DNA from 2 places in the Streptomyces mobaraensis genome. Region 2 is predicted to be linked to the other one. Evidence: riboswitches for the same ligand, from Rfam matches in the RefSeq annotation. Region 2 holds a riboswitch; the other holds the start of a gene.
What was found. Region 2 has a riboswitch for S-adenosylmethionine ahead of K7I03_RS24210 (aminotransferase class V-fold PLP-dependent enzyme). Riboswitches for the same ligand answer to the same signal wherever they lie in the genome.

Region 1 (5,130 bases), 2.3 Mb from region 2:
GACCGCGGCTGAATGTATCTGCACGGATGCCGTCTGCAACAGGTCAGACGGACGAGAAATACCGGCGTCGCCGAGCGGCGATCTCCACCCAACAGGGGATGTTCCAGGGCAAGTCGGGCCGGACATACACCGGCCAACCCGACAATTCGCACGCGTAATTCCCGCGCAACTTGACGGGTTCTCATATGCGTTCGGCTCTGACACCGGAGGGGGAACGTCCCAACTGTATCGCGCTTCAACAGACGGAATCGCCCCGTCCGCTTAGCGGCCGGGGCGATTCACGGTTCGCGTGTGGTTCCCGTTGCCGGGTGAGTCTCTCGATGCCGTCGGGCGCGCCGCCTCGCGGGCGCTCGGCGTCGCGGGCGCTCAGCCGCCCGCCACCGCCGGGATGATCGACACGCCCGCGCCGTCCGGGGTCGCCGCGGCGAGGCCGCCCTCGAAGCGGACGTCGTCGTCGTTGACGTACACGTTGACGAAGCGGCGCAGTTTGCCGGCGTCGTCGAGGAGCCGGGCGGCGATGCCCGGGTGGTTCTTCTCCAGGTCGCCGATCACCTCGGAGAGGGTGGATCCCTGGGCGGGGACTTCGGCGCGGCCGTCGGTGTAGGTGCGGAGGATGGTGGGGATGCGGACGGTGACGCTCATGGGGTCGCCTTTCTTGTGAGTGGTGTGGCGTGTGTGCGTGCGCGGGGGGGCGCGGGTGGGGTGCCCCAGTCCCGCCCTTTCACCGTTTCTTGCAGGGGCTGCGCCCCCGCACCCACAAGCGCCCTGCGGGGTCAGGGGCGGCAGCCCCAGGAAACGGTGAAAGTGGGGGTACCCCCTCTGGGGGAGGGACCGGGGCCGCCCACCCCTACCCCAGCCCCGCCTCCCGGAAAGCCCCCAAGCTCGGCCTGATCGTCACCGACGGCCCCGCCGCCACCGCGTCCAGCGTCTTCAGCCCGTCCCCCGTGTTCAGCACCACGGTCGTCAGCGAAGGATCCAGCACCCCCGCCTCCAGCAGCTTCCGCGTGACGCCCACCGTCACGCCGCCCGCCGTCTCCGCGAAGATCCCCTCCGTGCGGGCGAGGAGCCGGATGGCGTCCACGATCTCCGGGTCGGTGACGTCCTCGACGGCACCTCCCGTGCGCCGGGCGATGTCGAGCACGTACGGCCCGTCGGCCGGGTTCCCGATGGCCAGGGACTTGGCGATCGTGTCGGGCTTGACGGGACGCACCACGTCCTGGCCGTCCTTGAAGGCGCGGGAGACCGGCGAGCACCCCTCCGCCTGGGCGCCGAAAATGCGGTACGGGCGATCCTCCACCAGCCCGAGGGCGATCAGTTCCCGCAGCCCCTTGTCGATCTTCGTGAGCTGGGAGCCGGAGGCGATGGGGATGACGAGCTGGTCGGGCAGCCGCCACCCCAGTTGCTCGCAGATCTCGTAGGCGAGGGTCTTGGAGCCCTCGCCGTAGTAGGGGCGGAGGTTGACGTTGACGAAGCCCCATCCCTCGCCCAGCGGGTCACCGATGAGCTCGGAGCAGAAGCGGTTGACGTCGTCGTACGTCCCCTCGATGCCGACGAGGTCGCCGCCGTAGACGGCGGCCATGACGATCTTGCCGGCCTCCAGGTCGTGCGGGATGAAGACGCAGGACCGGAGCCCGGCGCGGGCGGCCGCCGCGCCCACCGCGCCGGCCAGGTTGCCGGTCGAGGAGCAGGACAGCGTGGTGAATCCGAAGGCGCGCGCCGCCTCCACCGCGACCGCGACGACGCGGTCCTTGAAGGAGTGCGTGGGGTTTCCGGAGTCGTCCTTGACGTGCAGCTCTCCGGTGACGCCCAGCTCCCTGGCCAGGTTGTCGGCGCGGACGAGCTGGGTGAAGCCGGGCCGGAGGTTGGGCCGGGAGGCGACGTCGGCGGGGACGGGCAGCAGCGGCGCGTACCGCCAGATGTTCGCGGGGCCGGACTCGATGCGCCGGCGCAGGCCCTCGGGGTCGCCGAGCGGCAGCTCGTAGGCGACCTCCAGCGGGCCGAAGCAGGAGGTGCAGGCGAAGACCGGTCCGAGGGGGACGCGCTCGCCGCACTCGCGGCAGGACAGCGCGACGGCGGGACCAAAGGAACCGCCAAAAGAAGTGGTGGCGGAAGTGACGCTTTCGACGGCTTGCACAGCCATGGAGGCGAGGCCCTTTCTCCTCATCTTCCCCGTGGCGAACCTCGCCACGAGACGGAATTGGCACCTTCCCCGCCGGGAGCCTCACAAGGAGACCGGCTGGAGGGTTGCCGGGGCTTCAACGGGCCGTGTCCCTCTGCCCCTCTGGATGAGCGGTATGGCACTGGGCAGCACCCAGGCGTTTGTGCGCGCGGCACCCCCGACATACGGGCGGGCTCCGCGTTGTTCAAGACTGTATCGGAAGGTGCGGCGCGGCGAGAGGGCCGTTTCGCACCGCGAGACAGATCACCACACCGTTCACAAGCGAGGAGTCGTTCACGTGCTGGAAGAGGTGGAGCGCTGGCTGTCCCGGCGGTCCTGGACCGCGGCGGACCGCCCGCTCGACCGGCTGCTCGCCGCGAAGCGCGCGACGGGTACCACGGTCAGCGTCGTCCTGCCCGCGCTGAACGAGGAGGCCACGGTCGGGGACATCACCGCCGCGATCCGCCGCGACCTCATGACGGACGAGATGCCGCTCGTCGACGAGCTGGTGGTCCTCGACTCCGGTTCGACGGACGGCACGGCGCGGGTCGCCGCGGCGGCCGGGGCCCGGGTCGAGCACCGGGACGCCGTGCTCCCCGGCCTGCCCGCCGTCCCCGGCAAGGGCGAGGTGCTGTGGCGGTCCCTGCTGGTGACCTCCGGCGACGTCGTCTGCTTCATCGACGCCGACCTGCGCGACTTCTCGTCCGCCTTCGTCTCCGGGATCGTCGGCCCGCTGCTGACCGACCCGGACGTGGACTTCGTCAAGGCGATGTACGACCGCCCGCTGGGCGAGGCGGCGGGCCAGGGCGGCCGGGTGACGGAGCTGGTCGCCCGCCCGCTGCTCAACCTGCACTGGCCGCGGCTGGCCGGTTTCGTGCAGCCGCTGGGCGGCGAGTACGCGGCCCGGCGCTCGCTGCTGGAGCGGCTGCCGTTCCCCGTCGGCTACGGCGTGGAGCTCGGCCTGCTCGTCGACGCGCTGCACACGGTGGGCCTGGACGCGCTGGCCCAGGTCGACGTCGGGGTGCGCAAGCACCGCCACCAGGACGGGCGGGCGCTGGGCCGGATGGCCGCCGCCATCTACCGCACCGCTCAGCTGCGGCTGGGCCGCGAACCGCTGGTGCGCCCGGAGCTGACCCAGTTCGAGCGCACGGCGGAGGGGTTCGTTCCGCGGACGTATCCGGTGGACACCGAGGAGCGCCCGCCGATGACGCAGGTCCCCGAGTACGCGCGGCACCGCGCGGCGTAGACCTACGGAGACGGGCGGCGTAGGCGTACGCGAAAGGGCAACGGGGGGAGGCGTACGTTTGAGCGGATGGCGGCGTGGCAAGGCTCGCGTCATGGTCGCTGAGCACGTGCAGAACGCCCCCATCGTCGTGGCATCCAACCGCGGCCCGGTCTCCTACCGGGTCGCCGAGGACGGCTCCCTGACCTCCGGCCGGGGCGGCGGTGGCCTGGTCTCCGGGCTCAGCGCCATCGGTACGGACTCCGGCGCGGTGTGGGTCTGCGCCGCGCTCGGCGAGGGCGACCGGCTCGCCGCCCGCCGCGCGGGCCGCCGGCTCGACCCGGCCGACACCGGCGGGTACGGCGTGCGGATGCTCGACGTCCCGGCCGAGACCTTCGCCGCCGCGTACAACGGCATCGCCAACTCGGTGCTGTGGTTCGTCCACCACCTGCTCTACCAGACGCCGCTGGAGCCCGTCTTCGACGCCGGGTTCCGCGAGCAGTGGGCCGCGTACGAGACGTACAACGCCGCCTTCGCGGACGCGCTCGCCGAGGAGGCCGCCGAGGGCGCGGTGGTGCTCGTCCAGGACTACCACCTGACGCTGGTCCCGGGCCTGCTCCGCGAGCGCCGCCCCGACCTGCGCATCAGCCACTTCTCGCACACCCCCTGGGCGCCGCCGGACTACTACCGGATGCTCCCCGACGACGTGGCCGCGCAGGTGCTCCGCGGCATCCTGGGCGGCGACCGCGCGGCGTTCCTCACCCGCCGCTGGGCCGACGCGTTCGCCGCCTGCTGCGCGGACGTCCTCGGCGCGGAGGTCGTCCGCGCGGACGACGGGTCGGCGACGGCCGTGCGCCTCGACGGCCGGACGACGCTGCTCGGCGTCCACGGCCTGGGCGCGGACGCCGCCTTCCTGCGCGAGCGCGCCCACCGGCCGGACGTCGAGGAGCGGATGGCCGCGCTGCGCGAGCAGGTCGGGGCCGGCCGCCGGACGATCGTCCGCGTGGACCGCACCGAGCTGTCGAAGAACATCGTCCGCGGCCTGCACGCCTTCCGGCGGCTCCTGGAGGACCACCCGCAGTGGCGCGAGCGCGTCGTGCACATCGCGTTCGCGTACCCGTCCCGGCAGGACCTCACCGTCTACCGCGACTACACGGCGGAGGTCGAGCGCGTCGCCGGCCTGATCAACGAGGAGTTCGGGACGCCCGGGTGGCAGCCGGTCGCCCTGCACGTCAAGGACGACTTCGCACGCTCCCTCGCGGCCTACCGGATGGCGGACGTCGCCCTGGTCAACCCGATCCGCGACGGGATGAACCTGGTCGCCAAGGAGGTGCCGGTCGTCTCCGACGACGGCTGCGCGCTGGTGCTCTCGCGGGAGGCGGGGGCCGCGGCGGAGCTGGGCGCGGACGCGATCGTCGTCAACCCGTACGACGTCGAGGCCACCGCCCGCGCCCTGCACGAGGCGCTGCTGATGGACCACGGGCAGCGCGCGGACCGGTCGAAGCGGCTGGCCGCGGCGGCGACGGCGCTGCCGCCGGCCCGCTGGTTCGTCGAACAGCTGGACGCGCTGCGGGCGTTGTAGCGCCGGAGGCCAGGGGGCGGGAGGGGCGCCGGGGCGTGTGGCGTGCTCCCGTGCGCGCCGGTGTGCTTCGGCCGCCCGGCTGACGGGCGGTGCGGGCGGGTAGTCATGGGGCATGTCGATCCCACCGCGCCGGCTCGCCCTGGCGGCGGCCACGGCCGCCGTCCTCGC
Region 2 (5,130 bases):
CAGCAGCCGCTCGTCGGCGGTGAGCGTCGCGTCCCCCCAGGACAGTGCACTCGACAGTGAGTGATGTCTGGTCGGCACGTCCAGGAAGTGGCTGTGGTACGGGTATTCGCCCCTGCGCAGCGCCTGCAGCAGCTCCCCCGTGCTCATCGCGCCTACGGACCGCGCCGTCACCTCGATGGCGAGCGGCAGCCCGTCGAGGACCTCGCAGATCTCGTCGATGTTCCGCAGGTCCGCGCCTTGGAGGACGTCGCCGCGGTAGTGCGCCCCTACCCGGTCGAGGAAGAGCTGCGCCGCCACGGAGCTCCCGTCGCCCCGGTCGCGGGTCCGGACGAGCAACGGGGCCAGCGGATGGAGGTGTTCCGCGTAGACGTTGAGCGCGGACCGGCTGGTGAGCAGCAGCCGCAGCCGCAGGCAACGGGCCAGCAGGCAGGGAGGATCGGCGGTCAGCAGGCTCGCCACCGTGTCGCAGTTGTCCAGGACGAGCAGCACCCGGCGGTTGCCGATGCACTCCACGACGGTGTCCGGGACCGCCGCGTGCGCCGCGTCCCCTTCGGCGCCGGGCAGGCCCAGCGCGGCTGCGATCTCGCGCCATACATCGGTGAGGCTGCCGGCGGCGGCCAGGTCGGCCCGGACGACCTCGTCGGCGACCTGCGGGACGGCGTCCGCGACCACCGCCGCCGCCAGGACGCTCTTGCCCACCCCGGCCGGGCCGGTGACGGTGAGCAGCCGCACTCCCGGCTGCCGCAGCAGCCGGGATACCTCGGCGATGTCCCTCTCCCTTCCGTACAGCCGCGGTGCGCGGAACGACCCTGCCTCCCGGCAGGGCCGCGGAACGTGGCACACGCGCACTTCTTCGCGGACACCGCAATCCATCAGCTGGCTCACGCGGAAACTCCCCTCGTTGGCTTGTGCCACCCGAGTGGGCTGTGTTGTCCGGGTACCGCGTCATCCGGGAACGCCGCGTCAACCACCCGTGCCCCTCGCCCCCATACCCCGACGAATCATCGACGGCCCACTCCATGGCACAAGATGTTCCACAGATGATGCCTGAGGTTCCGCCGGGCCATTGGTGCCCCGCAGGTGCGCCACAGGTGTCCCGCTGGAGAGCCAATCAAGATCGCGGAATGGGAAGTTCGGCCAACCCCGTCACTTCTTGGCCGCCTGCGCCCTCAGGAAGTCGTCGACCAGCTCGGCGACATAGCCTCCGGCGAAGTCACCCCCCTCCGCCAGCCGCCGGAAGACAAGCGGACCGATGAGCCGGTCCACGGCCACGTCGATATCGAGCGACCCGGGAAGCTCGCCCCGTGCGCTGCCCTCCGCCAGAATCTCGCGGAGCGCCGACATTCCCTTGCGGGTGCAGGACTCCAGAACCGCCGCATACCGGGGATCGAGGGGCGCCTGATCGATGATGACCCGTAGCGCCCGCTCCTGCTTCGGGTTGCACAACATCGCGGCGATTACCCCCACTTCGCTGCGGAGGTCGCTGCGCAGATCACCCGTGCGTTCGCTGTGATCCACCGAGAAAATATCGGCGAGCAGCTCCTGGATGAGCATCGCCGCCTCCGGCCAGTGCCGGTACAGCGTGGTCCGCCCTACGCCGCTGCGCGCCGCCACGGCCACGTGCGTCACCTCGGCCCACCCGCCCTCGATCAGCAGATCACCTGCGGCCGCCAGCGCCGCGGCCCTGCTGCGCTCCGCCCGTGGATCGGGACCACGCCCCGCGCGGCCGTTCCCCTTGACGGTCTCCTTGGTAGTTGCCTTGGTGGTACTTCTCGCCATGGCTCGACGCCTCCGTTCACCGACCGATTTATGGAACAGCTTGCACCACAAATCACGTGAGGGGAACGGCCTTGGACGGCGGGACCACTACGGCTGCGCGGACGGCCCCCGGAGCACGCCCAGCCGCCGCTCGCGATGCGCCTTCTGCCGACAGGCGGCGGAACCGGGGCGGCCCCCGTACGGGCGGCGGACAGCGAACCGCCACAGACCACACACCAGGTTTCGTCACGCCGGCCCCCGGGGCCTCGGGGGCGGTTTCGTCACACCCCGCCCCGGACGGAGGCTGTCGCAGGCCAGCGCCGCCATCCTGTCGGGCGGCATGCCGGGGCCGCGCCGCCGCTCCATCGAACATCCGAGGAGCAGGGCGAGGACGCCGTCCAGCACCACGTCCCGCCGTACGGCGCCCGCCTGTGGGGCCCGTTCCAGCAGGACGCCCAGGGCCTCGCGGAACTCCCGTCCGACACCCGGCGACGGGGTGAAACGCCCCTCCGCACTCGCCTCCAGGGCGTCGCACAGCCCACGTCATGGCCAGAGTCCGGGTGCCACGCCCCGACGGAAGGCCTAGGCGCTCCGCAGGGCGCATGCGGCGGGCGGTGCCCCGGTCCCTCCCCCGGAGGGGGGACCCCCACTTCGCCGATTCCCGGGGCAAGCCCCCGGACCCCCTGATACCGCGCTTCGCGCGGTTGTCCTCAAGCGCCCTATTCAGCCCGTTGGGGGTCCCCCCTCTGGGGGAGTTTGAGGACGAGCGGCGGAGCCGCTCTGGGGCGCAGCCCCAGGAAGCGGCGAATGGGGGTGCCCCCTCTGGGGGAGGGACCGGGGCACACCCCCGGAGGGACTACCGCCGCACCAACTCCCCCACCGCCCCCACAAACCGCTCAACATGCTCATCAGGCGTCCCGACGCCAAAGCTCACCCGCACAGCCGAGCCCCCCGCAGGAAGCAGCGCCCGCACCAGCGGATGCGCGCAGAAAAGACCGTCCCGCACCCCGATCCCGTACTCCGCCGAAAGAGCCGCGGCGAACGCGGAACTCTCCCACCCGTCGACGACGAACGACACCACCCCCACCCGCGGCGCGTCATCCCCGAACAGGGACAGCACCCGCACCCCCGGCACCGCCGCGAGCCCGGCCCGCAGCCGCGCGAGCAGCGCCTCCTCCCGGGCGGCGAGCCGCTCGAACCCGGCCTCGGTCAACGCCCGGCACGCGGAGGCGACGGCATGCGCGCCGATGACGTTCGGGGAGCCGGCCTCGTGCCGCGCGACGGTGTCGAACCACTCGACCGCGGGCGCGCCGGACGCGTCCCGGGTGACGCTGCGGGTGGCGCCGCCGCCCGCGAGGTACGGCTCGGCCGCCCGCAGCCAGTCCGCGCGCCCCGCCAACACCCCCGCGCCGAACGGCGCGTACAGCTTGTGGCCGGAGAAGGCGACCCAGTCGACGTCGAGTTCACCGATGTCCACCGCGCGGTGCGGCGCGAGCTGTGCCGCGTCGAGGACGACACGGGCGCCGTGCGCGTGCGCGGCGGCGGCGAGTTCGCGGACGGGCCACAGCTCCCCGGTCACGTTGGACGCACCCGTCACACACACCAGCGCGGGGCCGTACGGCTCCCGGGCCGCCAGCGCCCGTTCCAGCGTCTCGACGGCCTCCGCGGGGCTGCGCGGCGCGTCCAGCCAGGTGACGGGCGTCTCGCCGGTCCCGGCGCGGCGGGCCCAGGGCAGCAGGGCGGCGTGGTGCTCGGTCTCGAAGACGAACACCCGGGTGCCGGCGGGCAGGGCCGCGGCCAGGAGGTTGAGCGAGTCGGTGGTCGAGCGGGTGAACACCACCTGGTCGTCCGCCCTGCAGCCGAGGAACGCGGCGACGGTCGCGCGGCTGTTCTCGAACAGCTCGGTGGAGAGCCGCGAGAGGTACCCGGCCCCCCGGTGCACGCTGCCGTAATACGGCGCGTAGGCGGCGACGTCGTCCCACACCCGCTGCAGGGCGGGCGCGCTCGCCGCGTAGTCGAGGGCGGCGTAGGCCACTTCGCCACCGCCGGCGACGGGAACGCGGACGTCCCGCCCGAGGACGGGCAGCGGCAGGGACGGCGCGGAGCCGGCGACAACGGTCGTGGGGGCGAGGGCTGAAACGGCGGAGGACATGACGAACTCCCGTGGAAGGCAGGCCGGATCACTGCGCGGCGGCACGGCGGCGGCGCAGGAGAAGGGAAACGTGCGGGCGCGGAGAAGGGGCTCTCGGCCCTAGCGCATTCGCTGGATCACGGAAGGAACTCCCTCGACGACCAGGATCCCTGGCGAGGGATCCGCGCTTGCCGCAGACCTCGCTGCCTGCGGCCCGGTCATCACCCGGGGCACCCCGCCACGGACGGAGGGTTGCCGGACAGCGGGCCGGGGCCTGTGTCGCTGTCACTCGTGACCTGGCGGCGAGTATGGCATAGCGGATCAGGGCGGCGAAAGCGGGTTCCGCGATACGGACGGTTCACGTCCGGGGGGTGGTGCCCCGGTCCCTCCCCCAGAGGGGGCACCCCCATTCACCACTTCCTGGGGCTGCGCCCCAGACCCCGCTTTCGCGGCTCCGCCGCTCGTCCTCAAACGCCGGACGGGCTGGATAGTGCGGTTTCGGGGGTGCGGGGGCGCAGCCCCCGCAAGAAACGGAGAATGGGGGTGCCCCCTCTGGGGGAGGGACCGGGGCACCCCCACCCCCGTTCACCCCCCGTTGCTCACCCGCACCCACCGCTCCAAAGCGGCCCGCGCCGCCCCCGAGTCGATCGACTCCGCCGCCCGCGCGATCCCCCCGGCGATCCGCACCGCAAGCGGCTCGTCGGACGGCTCCAGAGCCACCAGCGCAGCCGCCGAGTTCAACAACACCGCATCCCGCACCGGCCCGCTCTCCCCCGCCAGCACCCGCCGCGCCACATCCGCGTTGTACGACGCGTCCGCGCCCCGCAGCGCCTCGACCGGCACCAGGTCGATCCCCACGTCCCGCGGGTCGAAGTGCTCCTCCCGCACCGCACCGTCCCGTACGACCCACACCCGCGACGTGGCCGTGGTCGTCAGCTCGTCCAGCCCGTCGTCGCCCCGGAACACCAGGGCGGACGAGCCCCGTTCCGCGAGGACCCCGGCCAGGATGGGCGCCATCCGGGCGTCGGCGACGCCGGTGGCCTGGGCGCGGACGCGGGCCGGGTTGGTGAGCGGGCCGAGGACGTTGAACGTCGTCCGGACGCCCAGCTCGCGGCGGGCGGCCGCCACATGCCGCAGCGCGGGGTGGAACTTCACGGCGAAGCAGAAGGTGATGCCGGCCTCGTGGGCGACCTCCACCACCCGCTCCGGGGAGAGGTCCAGGTTGACGCCCAGCTTCTCCA

Region 1: it holds a riboswitch for S-adenosylmethionine, as region 2 does, so the genes downstream of both, thrC (threonine synthase) here and K7I03_RS24210 (aminotransferase class V-fold PLP-dependent enzyme) in region 2, are expected to answer to the same signal.

What each region holds. Positions count from the first base shown of each region.
Region 1 covers NZ_CP083590.1:3,147,413-3,152,542, forward strand. The annotation lists gene K7I03_RS13405 (MoaD/ThiS family protein) at 367-642, opposite strand; gene thrC (threonine synthase) at 848-2,140, opposite strand; SAM riboswitch class I at 2,158-2,292, opposite strand; gene K7I03_RS13415 (glucosyl-3-phosphoglycerate synthase) at 2,457-3,404, shown strand; gene K7I03_RS13420 (alpha,alpha-trehalose-phosphate synthase (UDP-forming)) at 3,496-4,962, shown strand; gene K7I03_RS13425 (RAD23 family protein) at 5,075-5,130, shown strand, end outside.
Region 2 covers NZ_CP083590.1:5,492,018-5,497,147, reverse strand. The annotation lists gene K7I03_RS24220 (ATP-binding protein) at 1-843, opposite strand, end outside; gene K7I03_RS24215 (TetR/AcrR family transcriptional regulator) at 1,147-1,779, opposite strand; gene K7I03_RS34395 (SbtR family transcriptional regulator) at 2,005-2,295, opposite strand; gene K7I03_RS24210 (aminotransferase class V-fold PLP-dependent enzyme) at 2,615-3,910, opposite strand; SAM riboswitch class IV at 4,069-4,186, opposite strand; gene trpD (anthranilate phosphoribosyltransferase) at 4,475-5,130, opposite strand, start outside.